2 linked regions of the Parashewanella spongiae genome follow. The protein of the gene in region 1 interacts with the protein of each later gene in a pairwise test. Links are inferred from orthologs where the notes say so. Each region holds a gene or a part of one and is shown in the gene's direction. Other genes may lie near its edges. The genes, in order: E2I05_RS05445 and ycfP.

Region 1 (10,036 bases):
ATACAAGTGCAGTAATTAACCAATACATGTAAAGCCTCTCCTGGTAATCATAATGAGAATTATTATCATCTTGATATTGGGGATTGTCAATGCTTATGTATAAATTTATCTAAATCAATTTGGTGATCAAGGCATTGCGTTGTAAGCTGATATCAATAGTTATTTTATCTGCGGAGTTCACATGAAAAAAATACTGGCATTGCTTAGCATATTAGCTTTAGGAGCTTGTAGCTCACTAAAAGGAAACTGGGACTTTGATCCACAGGTAAACTTTTCTAACTTCAAAACTTATGCTTGGATTGTTAAAAAAACAGATGATAGTGGCTATCATCTCGATGGCTTGATGGAGCAACGAGTTCACGATGCAGTAGACGCACAGTTATCTGCTAAAGGGATCAGTAAAGTTGATGAAACATCAGCGGATATTCTAGTTAATTACCTAACGAAAACAGATAAAAAAGTCGATGTTGATACCTTTAACAGCAATTTCGGTTATAACCCCTACTATGGTCGGAACTGGTGGTGGGGTGGAAGTACTCAAACACAGACTACGGTTAGAGAATATGAAATTAACACTTTGATGGTTGATGTTGTTGATAATAAAACTAAAAAGTTAATTTGGAGAGGGTCTATAAAAGACACTCTCAAGAAAAATAAAACGCCCCAGCAGAAAACAGAATCGATTAATAAAGCTATTTCACAAGTAATGGCTAATTTCCCACCGAAGCCAAACGAAGGCTAGGGTCTGTTGATCTTTCAGGATTAAATTTTGTGCTATTTGAGCATTTATCTGTTCAAGGCGTGAGCAGTGATGCTTAGCCATCTAAGTGAGCTGGTCACAACACAGAGCAGTGAATGCTCAAAAGCATCGAAAAAAGAGAGAGCGTAAATTGGTCGCTCTTTCTAAATAAAAGGTGCTGCGTTATCGTTTTCTTATTTGGAAACGAAGTAACGACAGTTTTGTATGACGATAATAACCAAACCTCACAAACTCTGCCTTGCATAAAATAACCAATTTATCGCTGCAAAAACAATCACAAAAGATCAACAGACCCTAAGACAAATATTCATTAACTTGAATACGACTAAACGGCAGAAATGCCGTTTTTTTATACCTGAAATGTACTTGTAGGCTGCTATTGGGGGAAATTTATCTTCGTTTGACCTGAAAGTTGCGTCTTCATGTATCAGGGGTATATTATCGGTTATGTTCTCATTTTCGGTATGAGTTATGGCATCAGCTGAATCATGGAAAGTATCGCTTAAATTAATGAGCTTCGCTCTGATTATTTTTTCAAGTTCACTTCAATCTAAAGAATTTCAAAACTCAAGTATTTGGGTCAACGTTTCAGGTCAAGAACGATCACTTATTGGTGCTTTACCGAAGCTTTATGAACTTGCCCCTGCTTTTATAGCCAAAGACTTACAATCGAATTCGATAGATTTAACGGACTTTAAGGGACGAACTGTTCTTGTTAATTCTGTTCCGAGTTTAAATACTGGTGTGTGTAGGTTACAGGGAAAACAGTTTAATGATGAAATAAGTCATCTTTCAAATGATGTCACTATGCTGACAATAAGCACTGAAACATCTTTCTTACAAAGTCGTGCTTGTTATTCTGATAATGCCGATAATATTGTGATCCTGTCAGATTCTGTTTGGCACGATTTCAGTAAAAACTATGGTTTGTTAATCGAAGGGACTGATCTGCTTGCTAGAGCAATAATGGTGATTAATAAAAAAGGTCAGTTAGAGTATCGTCAAGTAATGGATGATGTGATAAAAGAGCCTGATTATGCAGATGCACTCATTGCTTTAAAACGAATCAACCGAGAAGATTTTTAAATGGAAGCGATATCTCCTAAATCAAGCATTGCATCAACTTGCCCACTTTGTCGTGAAAACAATAAATGCGCCGTTAGTCAAGGAGGGAGTTTAGATGAGTGTTGGTGCAGTAATCAAAGTATGTCTTATGGCAATTTTACCGATGAACAATCTGAGGTGGTAAAAATAAATCCTTTAAGCTGTATCTGCCAATCTTGCTCTGTCAATCTAACAGAGAAAAACGAATGTTAATTTTCGGTTAATTCCTGTAGTTTATAGTTTTGTTTCTGCAAGGCTAAATTTAGGAGTTCCCCCGTGTTGAAAAAAATTGCAATAGGTCTGCTTGTCATTATCGCAATCCCATTTATTACCGCTTTGTTTGTTCAAACCGATTATTCAGTGGTTAGAAGTGTCACCATAAATCAGCCCCTTCCTAAAGTTTTTGAATATGTAAAATTGTTAAAAAATCAAAATGAATATAGTGTCTGGGCAAAAGCGGATCCAAATACTAAACATTCTTATTTAGGTAATGATGGAGAAGTCGGTTTTATTTCAATTTGGGAAAGTGAAAATCCTGAAGTTGGTTTTGGCGAACAAGAGATAAAAAATATTATACCCAATCAACGTATTGATTTTGAGCTGCGCTTTTTCAAACCTTTTGAAGCCACAGAGCCTGCATATATGGCTATTGAGACAGTTAATAATGCTGAAACAAAAGTCAGTTGGGGCTTCAGTGGCCACATTGATTACCCGTTAAATTTGATGTTCCTTTTTGTTGATTTTGAAAAACGAATTGGTGATGACTTACAAGAAGGTTTGCAAAACTTAAAAGTTATTATGGAAAAAAATTAACCTTATTGACTGTATCTTCCATCAGCGATTTTTCAATGATGAACCGCTGATGGAATCAAAAGAGAGATATAAGGTTATTCAGTTTTACTCATTTTTAGTGCCTTTCATCACATTCATACCCAGCAACTGTCAATGGAAAAGTATCTGAACTAAAAGCAAAAGTTAGCAAAGTTGAACCAGTGCCTTTAATTATTATCTTCATTCAGCCTACTCTATTTGTTTTAGTAAGAAAACAGGTTAAGTTATAGTACAAACTCTAATTTACCTAGCCAAAATGACTTATAAAGATGATTGATCTTCGTAGTGATACAGTAACTCAGCCAACACCTCAAATGAGAGCTGCAATGGCAAATGCACCAGTCGGTGATGATGTTTTTGGTGACGACCCATCAATTAATGAATTACAACAAATGTCTGCTGAGATGTTTGGTTTTGATGATGCATTGTTTACCTCATCGGGAACTCAGGCAAATTTACTTGCCTTAATGAGCCATTGTGATCGGGGTGATGAATATATTTGTGGTCAGCAAGCCCATAATTATAAATTTGAAGGTGGTGGAGCAGCCGTTCTTGGCAGTATTCAGCCACAACCCTTGACTAATAATACCGACGGTACAATTAATCTTTCTGACGTTAAAACTGCCATTAAACCGGATGACTTTCATTTTGCTCGAACTCGCTTGCTGAGTTTAGAAAATACTATTGGTGGTAAGGTGCTTCCACAAAGTTATTTGGCTGAAGCGCAAGCTTTTACATTTAATCATGGGTTAAAGATCCATTTAGATGGTGCGCGAGTTGCCAATGCTGCCGTTGCTCAAAACCTCAAAATATCTGACATTACGGCACATTTTGACTCGGTTTCAATTTGTTTATCGAAAGGGCTTTGTGCTCCAGTGGGGTCTTTGCTATTGGGTGACGAAGTGTTTATTGCTAAAGCTAAACGCTGGCGCAAAATGCTCGGTGGAGGTATGCGCCAAGCCGGAATTTTAGCTGCGGCGGCAAAACTTGCGATTACAGAGCAAGTTGATCGCCTTGCGGAAGATCATGACAACGCTCAACATTTGGCTCATCAGTTACAAAGTATTGATGAACTCAAAACAGACATTAATCAAGTGCAGACAAATATGGTTTTCTCTGATTTTAGAACTCGTACTGACATCAATTTGTTAGCATCAGAGTTGAAACAACAAGGCGTGTTGGTTTATCCCTCTCAGCAGCTGCGCTTTGTCACCCATAAAGATGTGAGCAAACAAGATATTGATAAAGCAGTGTTAGCAATTAAAAGTAAACTTACTAGAAGCTGACAACAAGTAAGATAGATGTGTTAGTCAATCTTAAACAGAGCTATGGTTGGCAATAAATACATATACTGAAATAAGTTATATGAAAATAGAATTATCACCTCCAGTGGTTATAACTCATATGCATATAGCAAATAAATGTTTGCACGTTATCCGGGATGATTTACTTCCTGGAGGCACTAAACAACGTGCAGCAGCACAAATGCTTCAAAATCTTGCTGAAGATGGTTTTACTGAGTTTGTGTATGCTTCTCCATTCTCAGGTTTTGCACAAATAGCGCTAGCATCAACTTGTAAGCTTCTGAACTTGAAATGTACCTTGTTTTGCGAACAAAACAGGAGCTTACTTACAAAAAATCAAACACTGCATGAGTTCTCTGAAATAGCAAAACAGTCAGCGGATAGTGTGTATATTGAGTCAAGTTTACAGTCAGCGGAGAAAGCCGCAAAAGCCTATTGCGAATTAAAATGTGGAAGTTACTTAATACCCCTCGGCTTTCAATGTAATGAATTTACTATAGAACTAGCCAAAATCCTTTCTGTTGAGTGGAGTCATATTTGTAAGAAGCTTGGACGACAGCCAAGCGTGCTATGGCTCCCAGTTGGCAGTGGAACATTAGCGAGAACATTCCGAAAAATACTCCCTCAATCAGTGCTATTAAAGTGTGTAAATGTGAATGTACTTACGTTGGACGATCCAAGGATTTTGGATCTTGCATCTCAATCTGGTATTGAATTATATCATTTGAAGCAACCATTTATTGAACCCGTAGTTGATTCTCCCCCCATTCCTTCAAACCGCTATTATGATGCCAAACTATGGAAACTGATTGAGAAACATATTTCTAATGATGATGTATGGTGGAATGTCGCTCGTTGATGAAGGATCTTTTGAACAGAATTTTATTTTGTATTTTCGATGCTTGCATTGAATTGCAGTCAGGCTAATATGAATTCAATTTACATTATCTTGGTATAATTATGAATATTCGACCTATGCATGAAGAGGATTTTGAGCAAGTTATCGAGCTTGGTAATTTAGTGCATGGTGCAGGGTATCTGGATTTCCAATCGCTGAGTGATATCTATTTTAAGGGTATTAAAAATGATATTAATGCTAATTTTGTTGCATTAGACGAACAAAGGTTGCTTGGCTTTCGGCTGACTTATGCTGCAGATAAGTGGTCTATAGATAAATGGTGCAGTATAGCCCAATGGGGTATTAAACCTGAACTGGTTTGTTACTTTAAATGTAACACTGTAGCTGAAAATGCTAGAGGTAAAGGGCTTGGGGGGTTGTTGCTATCCAAATCAATCGAAGCCGCTCGTCAGCAAGGTGCGAAAGCAGGGTTAGCGCATTTATGGAAACAAAGCCCGCAAAATTCAGCAGTTCGGTATTTCACTAAAGCAGGTGGCAAGCTAATTAAAGAGCATCAAGAGCGTTGGAGTTGGGAGAATATGAGTCGTCACTATAATTGTATTTTGTGTGCAGGGGATTGCCGTTGTACGGCTTGTGAAATGCTTTTGAATTTTGAATAAAAGATCACATCAACATGTATGATCCATTAATCGATGCTTCTCCAAACCGTTTATCATTACCTAATAGTTATTGGGCAAGTCAAATATCATTGGGGAAACTTAGCCCGTCGCTTCTAGGAAACCACTCAGCAGATGTTGCCATTATAGGTGGCGGCTATACAGGCTTATTGACCGCTTATTACCTTGCAACAGAGCATCAAATAGATTGTCATGTGCTTGAAGCTAATCAAGTAGGCTTTGGTGCTAGTGCTCGCAATGCCGGTTTTGTTTTAAAAGGTTCTGGCCGACTTGGTTATGCGCAAATGGCTAAGAAATGGGATCTTGATACAGCGAAAGGGATTTACCATGAGTTTTCAGATGCCGTAGCAAGAGTCGATGATTTAATTGTGAGTAATCAGATCGATTGCGATAAACAAGAATATGGTTATTTGAAAGTCGCTCATAACGCCAAGGCAATGCAACACCTACAAAATGCAGCCGATTTTATTAAGAATAATTTTGGAGGTAGCGATAATAGCGTTGAATTTATTAACCGAGATAAATTTTGCAAGCAGTACATGGATCATCATCAAGCCTATGGAGCCCTGAGGTTAAGTGATGGGTTTGGTGTTCAGCCATTAAAACTATTATTAGGCTATAAGGACTTAGTAACAAAAAGTTCAGTGACAGTATCTGAGCAGTCTTGTGTGCAAGAGTGGGTTGAAGAATCGGGTAAACATCGTTTGATCACTGATAATGGTGAGTTAACTGCTCAAAAAGTCATTTGTGCAGGTAACGCGTACACACCTAAATATTTTAATCAAAGAATCGATAATAAGTACCTCCCCATTTTGAGTAATATCATCGTGACAGAGCCTCTTAGCGAACAACAGCGTCTTGAAGCAGGGATACATACACATCAAGTGACGATGGACACAAGAATTCTTAAATACTATTACCGATTGTTGCCAGACAATCGTCTGTTATTTGGTGGTCGAGGTGCTGTTTGGGGAAAGGGGGCGAATAACCCTATTTATAGTCAGCGGTTAAAGCAGGCGCTTGATAGATGCTTTCCTTCACTTGCTAAAGTCAAAGTCGAGTATAACTGGACAGGTTGGATTGCGGCGGCATTTGATGACATGCCTCATGTATATGAAAAAAAAGGTGTGGGATACAGTTTAGGGTACTGCGGGGCAGGTTTGTCATTCAGTGCTCAAGCGGCCTATCAATTGGCACAATCAATAGCGGGTGAAACCGTACCTGAGCTACCCTTATACAAAAGCCCATTACCACCAATGCCATTTTCTAAAATGAAGCGTTGGGGACAATGGGCTTATTACCATTACGGTTATCTAAAAGACCGATTTTCTTAAGCGGCAGTTTCTTCACCGAGTGGTTCTAGTTTAAATTTGAAATAAGCGTAAGAGCCACTGACTAACGGGCAAATTAAATTAAAGAAAGCAAAAGGTAAGTAAGCAATAGTAGCTACACCTAGTGTACTGGCCATAAACGCACCGCAAGTATTCCAAGGGACTAATGGGCTTGTGATAGTGGCAGAGTCTTCAAGAGAGCGGCTTAAATTAACAGAAGCTAAATCATACTTACCATATTCAAGCTTCAACATTCTGCCCGGCAATAAAATAGCGATGTATTGATCACCACAAACAACGTTTGCGCCAATACCGCAGCCCAAAGTGGCAATAATCAAACTTGAACTGCTTCGAACCATTTTCAGCACACCTAGTAATAGGCGAGACAATAAACCTGTTACTTCCATAACTCCGCCAAATGCCATCGCACAGAGAATCAACCATACTGTAGTCACCATGCTGCTCATGCCGCCTCTGCTTAACAAATTATCTAATACGGCATCGCCTGTATTTGCCGTATAGCCATCAAACATTGCAATCCATACACCTTTCAGTAATGCAACCATAGGCATTAAAGACTTATCTTCAACAGATTGAATGATTGGATCATACTGGAATGCTACAGCCATAGCCGCTCCAGCTAATGTACCTAAAATGACCGTAGGAAAGGCTGGCATTTTTTTGTAAGCTAACCCAAGGACAACAAGCAATGGAAGTAATAAAACAGGGCTAGGGTCAAAGTGTTGCTCCAGTAAATTGAGGCTTGAAGTTAAGTCGGTATTCAGCTCTGTAGTATCAGTATTTAAACCTAAAAAGAAAAATACAATCAGAGCAAGTATTATGCTTGGCACAGTGGTCCATGCCATATATTTAATGTGGTCAAATATATCAGCGCCAGCTACAGCTGGCGCTAAATTAGTTGTGTCAGATAATGGCGACATTTTGTCACCAAAATAAGCACCACTGATAATTGCACCCGCCGTGATTTCAACGCTTAATCCTAAGGCTCCTGCAATTCCAACAAGTGCAATACCAAGAGTTCCCGCAACCGTCCAAGAGCTGCCAACGCTAAGCGCGACTAACGCACATAAGACACAGCATGCTGCATAAAAGTATTCAGGGTTTAACACCTGCATACCATAATAAATCATAGTTGGAACTGTACCAGCTAATATCCATGTTCCTATGAGCGAACCAACAGCAAAAAGAATTAATAATGCTGGAGTGGCGACACTAATGCCCTCGATGATACCCTTTTCCATTTCTTTCCAGCTGTAGCCATTTTTGACACCAATGACCAAAGCAACACAAGCAGCAAGAATAAGTGCTATTTGGTTTGCACCAGAGGAACTGTCGGATGAAAATAAATACACTGATGTCATCAGCATGGTGATCAGTGCGGCTACAGGTAGCAATGCATCAAGTAATGTGGCGGGTTTATGTTGAGACATAAAACTTCCTTGAGTTTATTATTATTTTTTGCGATTACCGTTTATGTTCAACATTTAGAATGTACTAGCTGGTGGGTAAAAAGTAATCTGACTGTCATTGATATGAAGTTATCGTGACATAGATCACCTTAGTTTGTCGAATTTGATGCTAACTCTATCGGGGTTATAAAATGACTTTTGTTTGTGCAGAGAAATAAATGAAGATATATAAGTATGTTATTTGAATTAGGCTCATTTTCTTAAAGGCACCTCGCGGTGTCATTATACGAAGTGCATATTATACCAATTACAGTAACTTAATGCTCAACTCAGAGTTATGTATGCGCACAAAGTACAAACAAAATTGGTGCAAACATAGTTATTACCGACATACAAAACTGTCGTTATTACATGGCTACGTTGAGATGATTTTGTGACGTATTCTTTATAAACCAAAGTGTGCGCATACAAGTTCCCGAAGGGCAAGGCTAAAGGTTTCCGTTACTGCGTTGCATGTTCTTGAATTATCCCGACAAAAGCACTAAGTGCGTTGAACGCCTGTTTTGTATGGCGGCCGTAGGGTATATAGTACTTCGAACATGCGCCTTGTAGTGAAAACCTTTAGCTCTTGCTGAGTGAGAGATTAATTACTGTAATTGGTATTACTTATCTTCAGGCACGTAGCCTTCAACTGTTACATCTTTGCCTTCAAACAAAAATTCAATCATGTTTATTTCTAGAAAGCTGCGGTCTTCAGCATTCATCATGTTGAGCTTGTTTTCGTTGATAAGCATAGTTTGCTTTTTTTGCCATAGCCCCCAAGCTTCTTTACAAATATTGTCGAAAATACGTTTTCCAATATCACCTGGGTAGAGTTGAAAATCTAAACCATCAGCTTCTTTTTTTAAATATACGCAGTTGACTGTGCGAGCCATAATTAATCCTCTTTAGTGGTCGCTTTAACTTCAGCTAAAACACGTTCTGTGGCGGCAGCGAGTCCAACTTTATCTGGTGTGATTAGGTCATACCAAAGACCAGAGTAATTGTTGGTGTAAGTGGCTTCCATCACTTGATTATTGATTGAGTTTAAGTTTATCAGAGTCGCCGACACATCTAAATGAAAGTGGCTAAAGGTATGACGAAAACTAGACAATTTTTGCTGTTTAACTTTAGTTAAGTTGTGATTTTGTATATGCGTTTGTAATTCGTCACTTGTGCTGAACTCGGGAAAACACCAAAGTCCGCCCCAAATACCTTCAGAGGGACGTTGTTTTAGTAACACTTTTTTGTGCTCTAAGAGTACTAAAAAATGTGCTTGTCGGGTGGGCTTATCAGTTTTTGGTTTTTTTCCAGGAAAGTCAGTTTGACGCCCCTGTAACTGTGCTTGGCAATCGATAGCAATAGGGCACTCTGAACATTTTGGTTTGCTTCGAGTACAAATTGCAGAGCCGATATCCATTATGGCTTGATTGTATTTCTCAATACCTTTTTGCGGAGTATAGCGTTCAGCTTGCTCCCACAGTTGATTTTCTATTGGCTTTTTACCGGGCCAGCCTTCAATGGCAGCGTGTCGAGCTAAAACCCTTTTTACATTGCCATCAAGAATAGCAAAGTACTTACCGCAAGCTAGTGATAAAACGGCGCCAGCTGTTGATCGCCCAATACCAGAAAGTGCGACTACATCGTCAAAGGTATCAGGAAACGTGCCACTATATTTATCACGTATGGTTTGTGCGGCCT
Region 2 (10,207 bases), 2.1 Mb from region 1 along the record:
ATTAATTGCAGGGGTTTTCGAGCAAAAAAACAATGTCTCTGCAATTTCTGATGGGGTTATTAAACGTTTGAATGATACTTTTTGTGTTATAGCAAAAAGAGCATTTGGGTTGTTGTTTATATGATGACGCAACATCTCAGTATCCGTAAATCCAGGGCACACACAGACAGTATGTATACCTGTACCAGATAAATCCTGACAAGTTGCTCGCATCATACCAATAACAGCGTGCTTATTGGTACTGTATGAGTATGTATTAGGTAAGGCTTTTTCACTCAAAGATGAACCGAGGTATATGATGGAAGATCCTGCTGGCATAATAGATGAAATAATTTGTGTTAGCACGGTAGGAGACACAATATTGATGGCGAGACTTTTCACTAGCTCTTGTTGAACAATATCTAAAATATTATTTTTGTTATGACTGGCTGCGCAATGGACTAATACAATTTTTTCAGCATCTTTTAACTCAGAAAGTAGCAGCTCTTTTTGTTGATGAATTGAGTCAGGAAATGATAAATCAATATAAAACTGAGTGACGCCTTCGAGCGCTAAATTATTTCTGGAAAGGTTAATAACTCGATAGCCCTTTTCTAAAAAGTACAGGCAAGTTGCTTTCCCTATCCCTCGGCTACCGCCAGTAATTAGCAATACCTTATCCATAAGTTGTACCTTGTCTTTATTTCTTTACGCTTTAAAAATAATAGGAGAGAAATAGGAATAGAGCGAATGAGTGAAGTGTTAATGTTTGATGTAACTCATACATGCAATGGTTTTATTTTGGTATTTTGCAATAATACCAATTACAGTAATTAAATGCTCAACTCAGAGCTATGTATGCGCACAAAGTACAAACGAAATTAGCGAAAACATAGTTATCTACGTTGAGATAATTTTGTGAAGTAATTTTTGCGCATACAAGCTCCCGAAGAGTAAGGCTAAAGGTTTCCATTGCTGCGTTGCACGTTCTTGAATTATCCCGACAAAAGCACGAAGTGCGTTGAACGCCAGCTTTGTATGGCGGCCGTAGGGAATATAATACTTCAAACTTGCGCCTTGTACTGAAATCCTTTAGCTCTTGCTGAGTGGGAAGTTAATTGCTGTAATTGGTATAACGTTCAACAACGAGTTTATGAAATGATTTTATATCTTCATGGTTTTGATGCAACGAGCCTAGGCAATCACGAAAAAATGCGTCAATTACAATTTATTGATGATGATGTAAGGTTGCTGAGCTACAGCACACAACATCCAAAAAATGATATGCAATATTTATTGAATGAAGTTGTCAAACAGATAAAGCTTTCTGATGATAAGTCACCATTAATTATTGGGGTAGGTCTTGGGGCTTACTGGGCTGAACGTATAGGTTTTTTAACGGGATTACGATCAGTATTAATCAACCCTAATTTGCGGCCAGAACTGACTATGAATGGTCGAATAGATAGGCCCGAAGAATATGCCGACATTGCCAATAAATGTGTGCACGAGTTTAGAAGTAAAAACAAAGCGATGTGTATTTTATCTCGCCATGATGAAGTCATGGACAATCTGCAAAGCTATGATGTGTTAAGTGATTACTACGATATTATATGGGATGAACACCAAAGCCATAAATTTTCAGCTCTTGGTGTTCATTTACCTGTGATTAAATCGTTTAAAGATCAGGGTTAGGCTGTAGAGTATGGTCATCGGTTAACTCTATAGGTTTTTCTACTGGTTGAGTCATTTTCCTAATTTGGATAAACATCCCCATTTTAGGATGATCAAAATAATGTACCTCACTACTTCGCACTCTGCGGTTTTGAATGAGCGGAATGGAGTACAAAAAGTGTTGAACGCTTGCGACATGATCTGGTGTCGCTTTAATAGCGGAAGGTGTGAAACCGTCTTCACCCATAGGAAAGCTATCAGTAGATTGTGCGTGGGACCTTATAATTCCAGGCTCACGCAATCGCAAATCAGCCTCGATATAAAGATAATGGTTTAGATAAATATTGAGTTTACCATTTAATTGCCATATCGGTGTTTTTTGAGGTTTGAGATCTAATGAATTAGGCGCATTATCATTGGCTAAAGTAACATTGTCTGTATAAGCGTTTATACCAGCATCTTGATTATCATTAACGGATGGTGAAACTGATCCAGAATCTTTAGATAGTATTTTATCTAGCTCAGTAATGGCCTCTTCAGTGACGATTGGATAGCCATCATCTTGGAATTCATTACTGAGATCTTTTCCTGCAAAAATATGTAACGCTTTGGCTTTACGCTTAGGCAGCATGGCTTGCTGCCAAGTCATGTGAAGTAAACTTTGATTGCCAGACTCTGCTTCTATCTTAGTAATTAATCCATTAAATTGACTTTGAGATAAAGTCAGTAAACTAGCAGGACTTCCTTGATAGACTAGCGGCGCGTCAATTTGGGATATTTCAAATGGGATTCGAACAGGAAGTCGCTCTTGAGTAATGGCTTCTTGTGAAACGCAGTCATCCATCATTGAGCTACTTAAATCAGCCTCTAGAGCAAAAGCATTATCTAACTCAGAGCACACCACTGCTGGATGAATTTCTTGCTCGGTACGAACGATTGGAGTGATCAAATCTACATTACCACGTAGTTTGTTTGGGAGAAATGTTTCCGGCCATTGCTCAGTGCTTGAAGTGTCACGTTTAAAAATATAAAGCTCAACTTCAAACCAGCGCTCAGGAGCTGCAGCTTGAACCTTGAAGGCTGATATTAACGCAGTAACTATCGCAATTATCAAGGAAACTGTAGTTAGACTTAATAAACGTAACACTTATGAATCTCCCGTACGGTGTTCAGCAAGTTGTTGTAATAATAGTTTTACCAACTTTAAACGATCTTCGTTACTCTCGGCTGGTAAAGTAAACTTTAACTTATTCGGTCCATCCATTCGATATATTTGTGGTTGAGATTGCAATAAACCAATAATAAACATAGGGTCGATATTATGAGTTGGTGTAAATTCAATGCCACCGCCTTTAGAATGAACATCAATTTTGCTTAAACCTAACTCACTGGCCGTGTGTTTTAATAAAGTTAGATCCATTAGATTTTTGGCGGCATCTGGAAGTAAACCAAACCTGTCAATGAGCTCCACTTTCATTTCATCAATCGACGTTTCCGAATCACAGTTAGCAATTCGCTTATAGAGTGATAAGCGAATGTTAACATCAAAAACATAATCTTCCGGCAAGAGTGCAGGTATTCTTAAATCTATTTCGCAATGCTGATTCATTAACTGATCGAGCGAAGGTTCTTTACCTTGCTTTAATGACTTAACCGCTGACTCAAGTAACTCCATATAAAGGGTGAAACCCATTTTCGAAATATGGCCGCTTTGTTCGTCACCTAAAAGCTCACCGGCACCACGAATTTCGAGATCTTGAGTCGCTAACATAAATCCTGCGCCAAGATCTTCCAGTTCAGCAATGGCTTCGAGGCGTTTTAGGGCATCTTTACTCATCCGTTTGGGATGAGGTGTAAGTAAGTACGCATAAGCTTGGTGATGGGAACGACCAACACGACCACGAAGTTGATGCAGTTGCGCTAAGCCGAAGTTATCAGCACGATCCATAATAATGGTATTTGCCGTTGGTACGTCAATGCCTGTTTCAATGATTGTGGTACAAACAAGTACATTAAATCTTTGATGATAAAAGTCTGACATGACTTTTTCTAAATCACGTTCACGCATTTGACCATGGGCCACTACTACCCGAGCATCCGGCAACAATTCGCGAATATTTTCGGCACACTTTTCAATGGTTTCAACATTGTTGTGCAGGAAATACACTTGGCCACCGCGTAAAATTTCACGTTGAAGTGCTTCTTTTACTGTGGCTTTATCATATTCTCTAACAAAGGTCTTTACCGCTAAGCGTTTGGCTGGTGGAGTGGCGATAATGGATAAATCTCGCATTCCGGACATAGCCATGTTTAATGTTCGTGGAATTGGTGTAGCAGTGAGAGTCAGAATATCTACGTGGGCTCGCAAGGCTTTAATTTTTTCTTTTTGTCTCACACCAAAGCGATGCTCTTCATCAATAACTAACAAACCTAATTGATCGAATGACATGTCCGCGTTGAGCAGCTTGTGCGTTCCAATGACAACATCGACTTTACCAGAAGCTAGGTTTTCCACTATTTGCTGCTGTTCTTTTGCGGTTTTAAACCTTGAAAGAACTTCAATTTGGAAGGGCCAATCAGCAAATCTATCTTGGAAGTTTTCATAATGTTGTTGAGCGAGTAGGGTAGTGGGAACTAAAATAACCGCTTGTTTGCCAGAGTTCACAGCAACAAAAACTGCCCGCATTGCCACTTCGGTTTTACCGAAACCAACATCGCCACAAACCAGTCTATCCATCGAAATGTTGGCGCTCATGTCAGTGACAACGGCATTAATCGCTGTTTCTTGATCAGCGGTTTCTTCAAATGGAAAACCTTGCGCGAATTGAGCATATTCTTGCTGGTTGATTTCACAAGCATGCCCGGGACGTGCTTCACGTCTTGCATACACATCCAATAATTCAGCCGCTACGTCACGGATCCGCTCGATGGCTTTTTTCTTGGCTTTAGCCCATGTTTCATTGCCTAGCTTGTTAAGAGTTGCGCCGTCATCATTCCCAACGCTGTAACGGCTAATGAGGTGTAATGCACTCACAGGGACATATAATTTATCGCCAGAAGCGTATTCAAGTTTAAGGTATTCGGCAATAAGTCCACCTGTGTCAAGGGTTTCGAGTCCTTGATATTTCCCAACCCCATGTTGAAGGTGAACGACAGGTTGACCCACTTTTAATTCAGCAAGGTTTTTGATCAGGGTGTCACTACTGACTTGTTTTTGCTTGTCTCGTCGACGTTGTTGGCTGATCCTCTGTCCAAATAACTCGGTTTCACAAATGACACTGATCATCTTTGTTTTTGTTAGCCGCAATAAACAACCATGGCTGAGAGGCGCAACAATAATACCGAGTGATGATTTATCATCAACAAAGTCATCAAAATGCTCAAAGCGGCTCGGTTTAACATTAATTTGATTGAATAAGTCTAAAAGGGCTTCTCGTCGACCTTCCGACTCAGCAATAAAGAGTGTTCTTTTTGAAGATGGTAAGTATTCAGCAAGCAACGACATTGGTTGTTTTAATTTGTGATTAGCACTGACTTCAGGTAGTTTTTCGACATCGGCTTGTACATATTTTTCGTTTTCAGTATTGGCTTCAAATTGAAAACGTGGCATTGGTTTAAATGCTGCAAATACTTGCTCTAACAGTAAGTAAAGCTCTTGTGGTTTCAGTAGTGGCCTTAAAATATCAACGTTATGATTTTCAAATCGTTGCTCAATGTCAGTAAAGTGGTGTTTTGCGGCGGCCTCAATATCGCCAACAGTCAGTAGTTGACAGTTTTCGGGCAAATAATCAAACAAGGTAGCACATTCGTCAAAAAACAAAGGTAAATAATTTTCAATACCTGAGGGTAATATCTTACGGGTTACTTGTTGGTAAACTGACTCAGCGGCTTTACTTGTAGCTTCAAACCGGTTGCGATAATTTTGCCTGAAGGTTTCTATCGCTTTGTTATCTGTAGGAAACTCTTTTGCGGGTAACATACGCACCGAGTCAATTTCTTTTTCAGAACGCTGGGTTTCCGCATCAAAATATCGAATAGATTCTACTTCGTCATCAAAAAGCTCGATACGCAAAGGCTGCTTGGAATCAGTGGGAAAGATGTCAATAATGGAGCCACGTATTGCAAATTCACCGTGTTCATACACTTGTTCGACGTGGTGATAGCCCGCATCAATAAGCTGTTGACGAACGAGTTGTAAAGAATAAGTATCGCCCTTTTTAAGCAGCAAAACATTACCAGATAAAAACGACTGTGGCGGCAAACGCACGACAAGCGTATTTATTGGAACAATAATAACGCGTTGCTGGTTATCTGATAATCGATACAAAGTCTCTAAGCGCTGAGCGATAAGATCTTGATGCGGAGAAAAATTATCATAAGGCAGGGTTTCTCTGTCAGGAAACAAGCAAACTTCAATAGTTTCATTTTGCAGTAAATAACTTAACTCAGTTTCAAGTAAAATTGCTGTCGGTGTGTCAGCAGTGATTAAAAGTGAAGTACCAGCAAATTGCTTTATTGTTTGCTTTAGCGCTATTGCCTGAGAAATACCTCCTAGAGTTGAAACATATTGAGTTTTAATCGTTTTTTTTATTTTAGGTGGAGTAAATACTGAAAACATCGCCATTGAATACTAATCGACTGATAAACCATAAAAATTGGCATCATTGTATACGCATTATCAGTGAATACCAATCCTATCAAATCATTAACTGAAAGTGATTCAGTTAGGATGCCCCCAAAAATCCCATGGAAGAATTATAAGAGAAATAACTAAGCCGCCAGCAATAAGGATAAGAGAATTAGCATTATCTTTTATGGTTTTTTGTTGGTAAAAGGCCATAAATAACACAGTCGCAAGTAAAGCGTAGGTAAGTATTAAACCACCATCTATCGGCTCAGCACCTCTCATGTAAAGCACGTCGTGTCCAAGCTTTGATAGACAAAAAAGGATGATTCGATAAAAACCTGCTGTACATAATGACAAATAAGCAACAAGCATATAATCGACGTGTTTTTTGTACTGACGTTTTGTCGCACACATAATACTTCTGATAAAAGCGAACAATACCACAGTGCCTATGAGTAAAAATAAAAACTGGTTAAAAGGTGTTTTAATGATTAATAGACAAGAAAGTATCGATAATACATAGAAGGTGGGTAATGAAACTGTGGTGATAAACCAGCCCATGATTTTGTGTACTTTTCTAATGTTTGCACTTGGTGAACTATAGAAAGTGATCATAATTTGGGTAAACATTAAGAAAATAAGACCAATGGCCGCCAGAATATGAACTGTCATCAAAGTGTTTGTCATAAACTCAAAGCCAAAGAGGCTTAATAACTCACTATTAAACGTAAACATAAAAGTGCTGTGGTCTTGTTGTTTTATATAATGTTTAACGTCAGGTAGAAACGACAGATTTGAAAGTGTAAAAAGCAAGATGAGAAAGACATAATTCTTAGGAAACAGCTTATTTTTAGTGTTTATCATGTAGTGAATTTTGATTGATAGATCATAAATTAAATATAGACAATATTTGTGAGATGATATTGTTTGCTTACATTTCTTTTCAATCTAGATCGATTTACCATCAATTAACCTAGAAACATCAGTTGACTGCGTTCTCAAGCGTAAAAAAATGGCTGATAGTAAGGCATAGCTTGCAGCAAGTAGTTATTCTACTTGCAAAAGTTACAACGCAAATAGCAGTCATTTTAGCAAGCTTGTGAGCGTAGAGCACTTCACTCATTGGGTGAAAGCCATGATAATAAAATCATCGCATTGCTCAAACAGTTACTCATATACTCAGCGTTCAACTGATGTTTTTAGGTTTAACCAAAGTTTGTTATCTTTCTTTAACTTAAATAAATCGGTTGAACGCACAATTTAACTTCAATCTATTTAAGTTAAATACAAAATTAAACAACCTGAATTCACCCATCAGGTGAGTGCTGAACATTCATATACTTGCCAAAATCACCGCTAGCTGCGTTATAAATTTTGCAAGTAGAAACGAAGTAATGACAGTTTTGTATGTCGGTAACCACTACTTACTGCTATTCATGCCTTGCTATCAGTAATTTTTCTGCGTATATGAACGCTCCCACCCAATTTATTTAGGTTTAAGGCGAAATTCTAACAGGCAAGATAAATTATTTTCAGCGAACAAGTCCATGGAATTTGTTTTTAAAAGCAAAATTTAATTCTGTGATCACAGAGCATAAGATCAGTTCCTGAAAAAACAATGATCATGGTTCAAGTGGTCAACTATTAATCATTCTGTGTAGATGCCAATGCCTCTAGGTATAACTGTAATTGGTATAACTCATCTTATACCTGCTTCTCACGTAAATTGAGATAGCCAACTTTTATGCTCGGATAAATCGCCAATATGTTCTTGTACCCATTGCGCGTTGTAGTAGGTATCGAGGTAACGATTTCCTGAGTCGCATAGCAGCGTAACAATCGAGCCTTGTTTTCCCTCTAACTGCATTTCTTTGGCGAGTTTTAGCGCCCCATATAAATTAGTTCCGGTTGATGCACCCGCTTTTCGACCTATTAAGTTTTCTAACCAATGAACAGTAGCGATAGAGGCTGAATCAGGGATTTTTTGCATATAATCGATCACGCCAGAGATAAAAGAAGGCTCAACACGCGGACGACCAATGCCCTCTATTTTGCTTCCACTATCACAAAATAACCTTTTGTCATTGCTGTGGTAATAGTCGTAAAACACTGAGTTTTCAGGGTCGACAACACATAGTTTGGTCTTTATGCATTGATACCTAATATATCGTCCAATGGTTGCAGATGTACCACCAGTGCCTGGACTCATAACTATCCAATTAGGGATGGGATGAGGTTCAAGTTGCATTTGGGTGAAAATGGATTCAGCAATATTATTGTTACCACGCCAATCTGTAGCGCGTTCAGCGTAGGTAAATTGATCCATATAGTGGCCACCTAACTCGTTAGCTAAACGCTCAGATTCAGCATAAATCTCACTGGAATGATCCACAAAATGACATTTCCCACCGTAAAACTCGATTTGTTGGATTTTCTTTTTGGCGATGCTTCTAGGCATAACAGCGATGAAAGGAAGCCCAAGTAAGCGTGAAAAATAAGCTTCAGAAACAGCCGTACTACCTGATGAGGATTCAATAATAGGTCTGCCTTCTTTAATCCAACCGTTGCAAAGGGCATAGAGAAATAACGAACGGGCTAGACGGTGTTTTAAGCTACCTGTTGGGTGAGTGCTTTCATCCTTAAGGTATATATTGATTCCATGTAACGAAGGGATGTCTAGCTTTATTAAATGAGTGTCAGCACTGCGTTGAAAGTCGGCTTCAATTTTTTGAATAGCTTGGCTGATCCAACGGTTAAGCATTTTAAATTCCATCACTGAGTTGATGGCAAATAGCATAAAGAATTGTGATAAATAAAAATAGGATTTTGATCAACGAAACGAGAAAGTGGTGGAGGGAGAAGGATTCGAACCTTCGAAGGCTGAGCCGTCAGATTTACAGTCTGATCCCTTTGGCCACTCGGGAACCCCTCCACTGAATACTTATTCATCTATCATGTGCAAAATGGTGGAGGGAGAAGGATTCGAACCTTCGAAGGCTGAGCCGTCAGATTTACAGTCTGATCCCTTTGACCACTCGGGAACCCCTCCTCAATTTGCGGGCTGAATGGTAGTCATATTTGAACATCATGTAAAGAGGGAAAGATAAATATTATTAAAGTTATTGGTAGAGTGGCCGATTTATTATCTAGTGAATGAATTTTTGATGATTTTTTATGCAGCTTGAGCGAGCGCTAATAAACGAATTAGATACAGGATTGTCGCTTAATTTAGCGACGGTATCGAATCGTCGTAGTGATTTTTCACTGCTACTGGCTCTGATGTCTCAAGATATTAGAGATATGGCGCAGTTTGAGCTTGAGCACTCACAGGCTGATGCTGAAAAGTTAAAATTACGCAAAAAATTTAAGTTGCCTGCCGAAGAAACGTTAATCGCTGATTTATCCACTCAAACTTTACCTGTTGATCACAGTGCAACTTTTCAAGCTCAAGGTGTAATTGAATTCAGATTACAGCAGAACCTTAAACCTGAAGCGATAGTATCTAGAGGGAAATATCCAGCTGATTTTACCGAGGCCATAAATAACTGTGATATTCACGTTTCTCGTAAGATCAATGGGATTGATGGAGACAAAAAATTGAAGTCAGTGCCTTTTATTACACAGTTAGAGCAACAGCGAACAATGAGTAAATTGATTGCTCAAGCGTGATCTAAGTCATCAAAGTTCGCCAATGATTTCTCTATAATTCCGAAATTCAACTTTTCGAAAAATTATAATGAAAGAAATTAAAAACTCCCAATCTATTGATGTTAATGACACTTGCAACACTTGTGGGGCTTTTGTAGATCTCGGTGCCGTTATAAATGAAAACGATACTGAGCTTTTAATCGAGCTTACTGGTGCTGACGCCAATTCTGAAGCTCAGCGATTAGCGACAATTGCGACACAGAATTTTACAAATGTTGA

What was found.
Region 2: the proteins of E2I05_RS05445 (region 1) and ycfP interact in binary tests that used the Escherichia coli proteins (3 or more experiments, as listed by UniProt). The link is inferred for Parashewanella spongiae from one-to-one orthologs.

The regions. Positions count from the first base shown.
Region 1 is NZ_CP037952.1:1,425,165-1,435,200, forward strand. The notes cover bases 305-3,038. They hold E2I05_RS05445 (redoxin family protein), read left to right. Parts: upstream 305-1,231; coding sequence 1,232-1,846; downstream 1,847-3,038. Other genes in these bases: E2I05_RS05440 (DUF4136 domain-containing protein), read left to right, coding at 305-742; E2I05_RS05450 (cysteine-rich CWC family protein), read left to right, coding at 1,847-2,077; E2I05_RS05455 (SRPBCC family protein), read left to right, coding at 2,141-2,677; ltaE (low-specificity L-threonine aldolase), read left to right, coding at 2,965-3,038. In the rest of the region: E2I05_RS05435 (hypothetical protein), read right to left, coding at 1-28; more of E2I05_RS05440, read left to right, coding at 182-304; more of ltaE, read left to right, coding at 3,039-3,981; E2I05_RS05465 (pyridoxal-phosphate dependent enzyme), read left to right, coding at 4,100-4,858; E2I05_RS05470 (GNAT family N-acetyltransferase), read left to right, coding at 4,960-5,517; E2I05_RS05475 (NAD(P)/FAD-dependent oxidoreductase), read left to right, coding at 5,532-6,869; Na+/H+ antiporter NhaC, read right to left, coding at 6,866-8,317; E2I05_RS05485 (oxidative damage protection protein), read right to left, coding at 8,959-9,231; mutY (A/G-specific adenine glycosylase), read right to left, coding at 9,234-10,036. UniProt on the Escherichia coli protein: Thiol-specific peroxidase that catalyzes the reduction of hydrogen peroxide and organic hydroperoxides to water and alcohols, respectively. Plays a role in cell protection against oxidative stress by detoxifying peroxides.
Region 2 is NZ_CP037952.1:3,479,923-3,490,129, reverse strand. What follows is about bases 1-2,905. They hold ycfP (alpha/beta hydrolase YcfP), read left to right. Parts: upstream 1-1,137; coding sequence 1,138-1,674; downstream 1,675-2,905. Other genes in these bases: mfd (transcription-repair coupling factor), read right to left, coding at 2,801-2,905; E2I05_RS13700 (peptidoglycan binding protein CsiV), read right to left, coding at 1,658-2,800; E2I05_RS13710 (SDR family oxidoreductase), read right to left, coding at 1-663. Also shown: more of mfd, read right to left, coding at 2,906-6,277; E2I05_RS13690 (hypothetical protein), read right to left, coding at 6,374-6,967; E2I05_RS13685 (PLP-dependent cysteine synthase family protein), read right to left, coding at 7,998-9,041; E2I05_RS13670 (VC2046/SO_2500 family protein), read left to right, coding at 9,455-9,949; E2I05_RS13665 (DUF406 family protein), read left to right, coding at 10,017-10,207.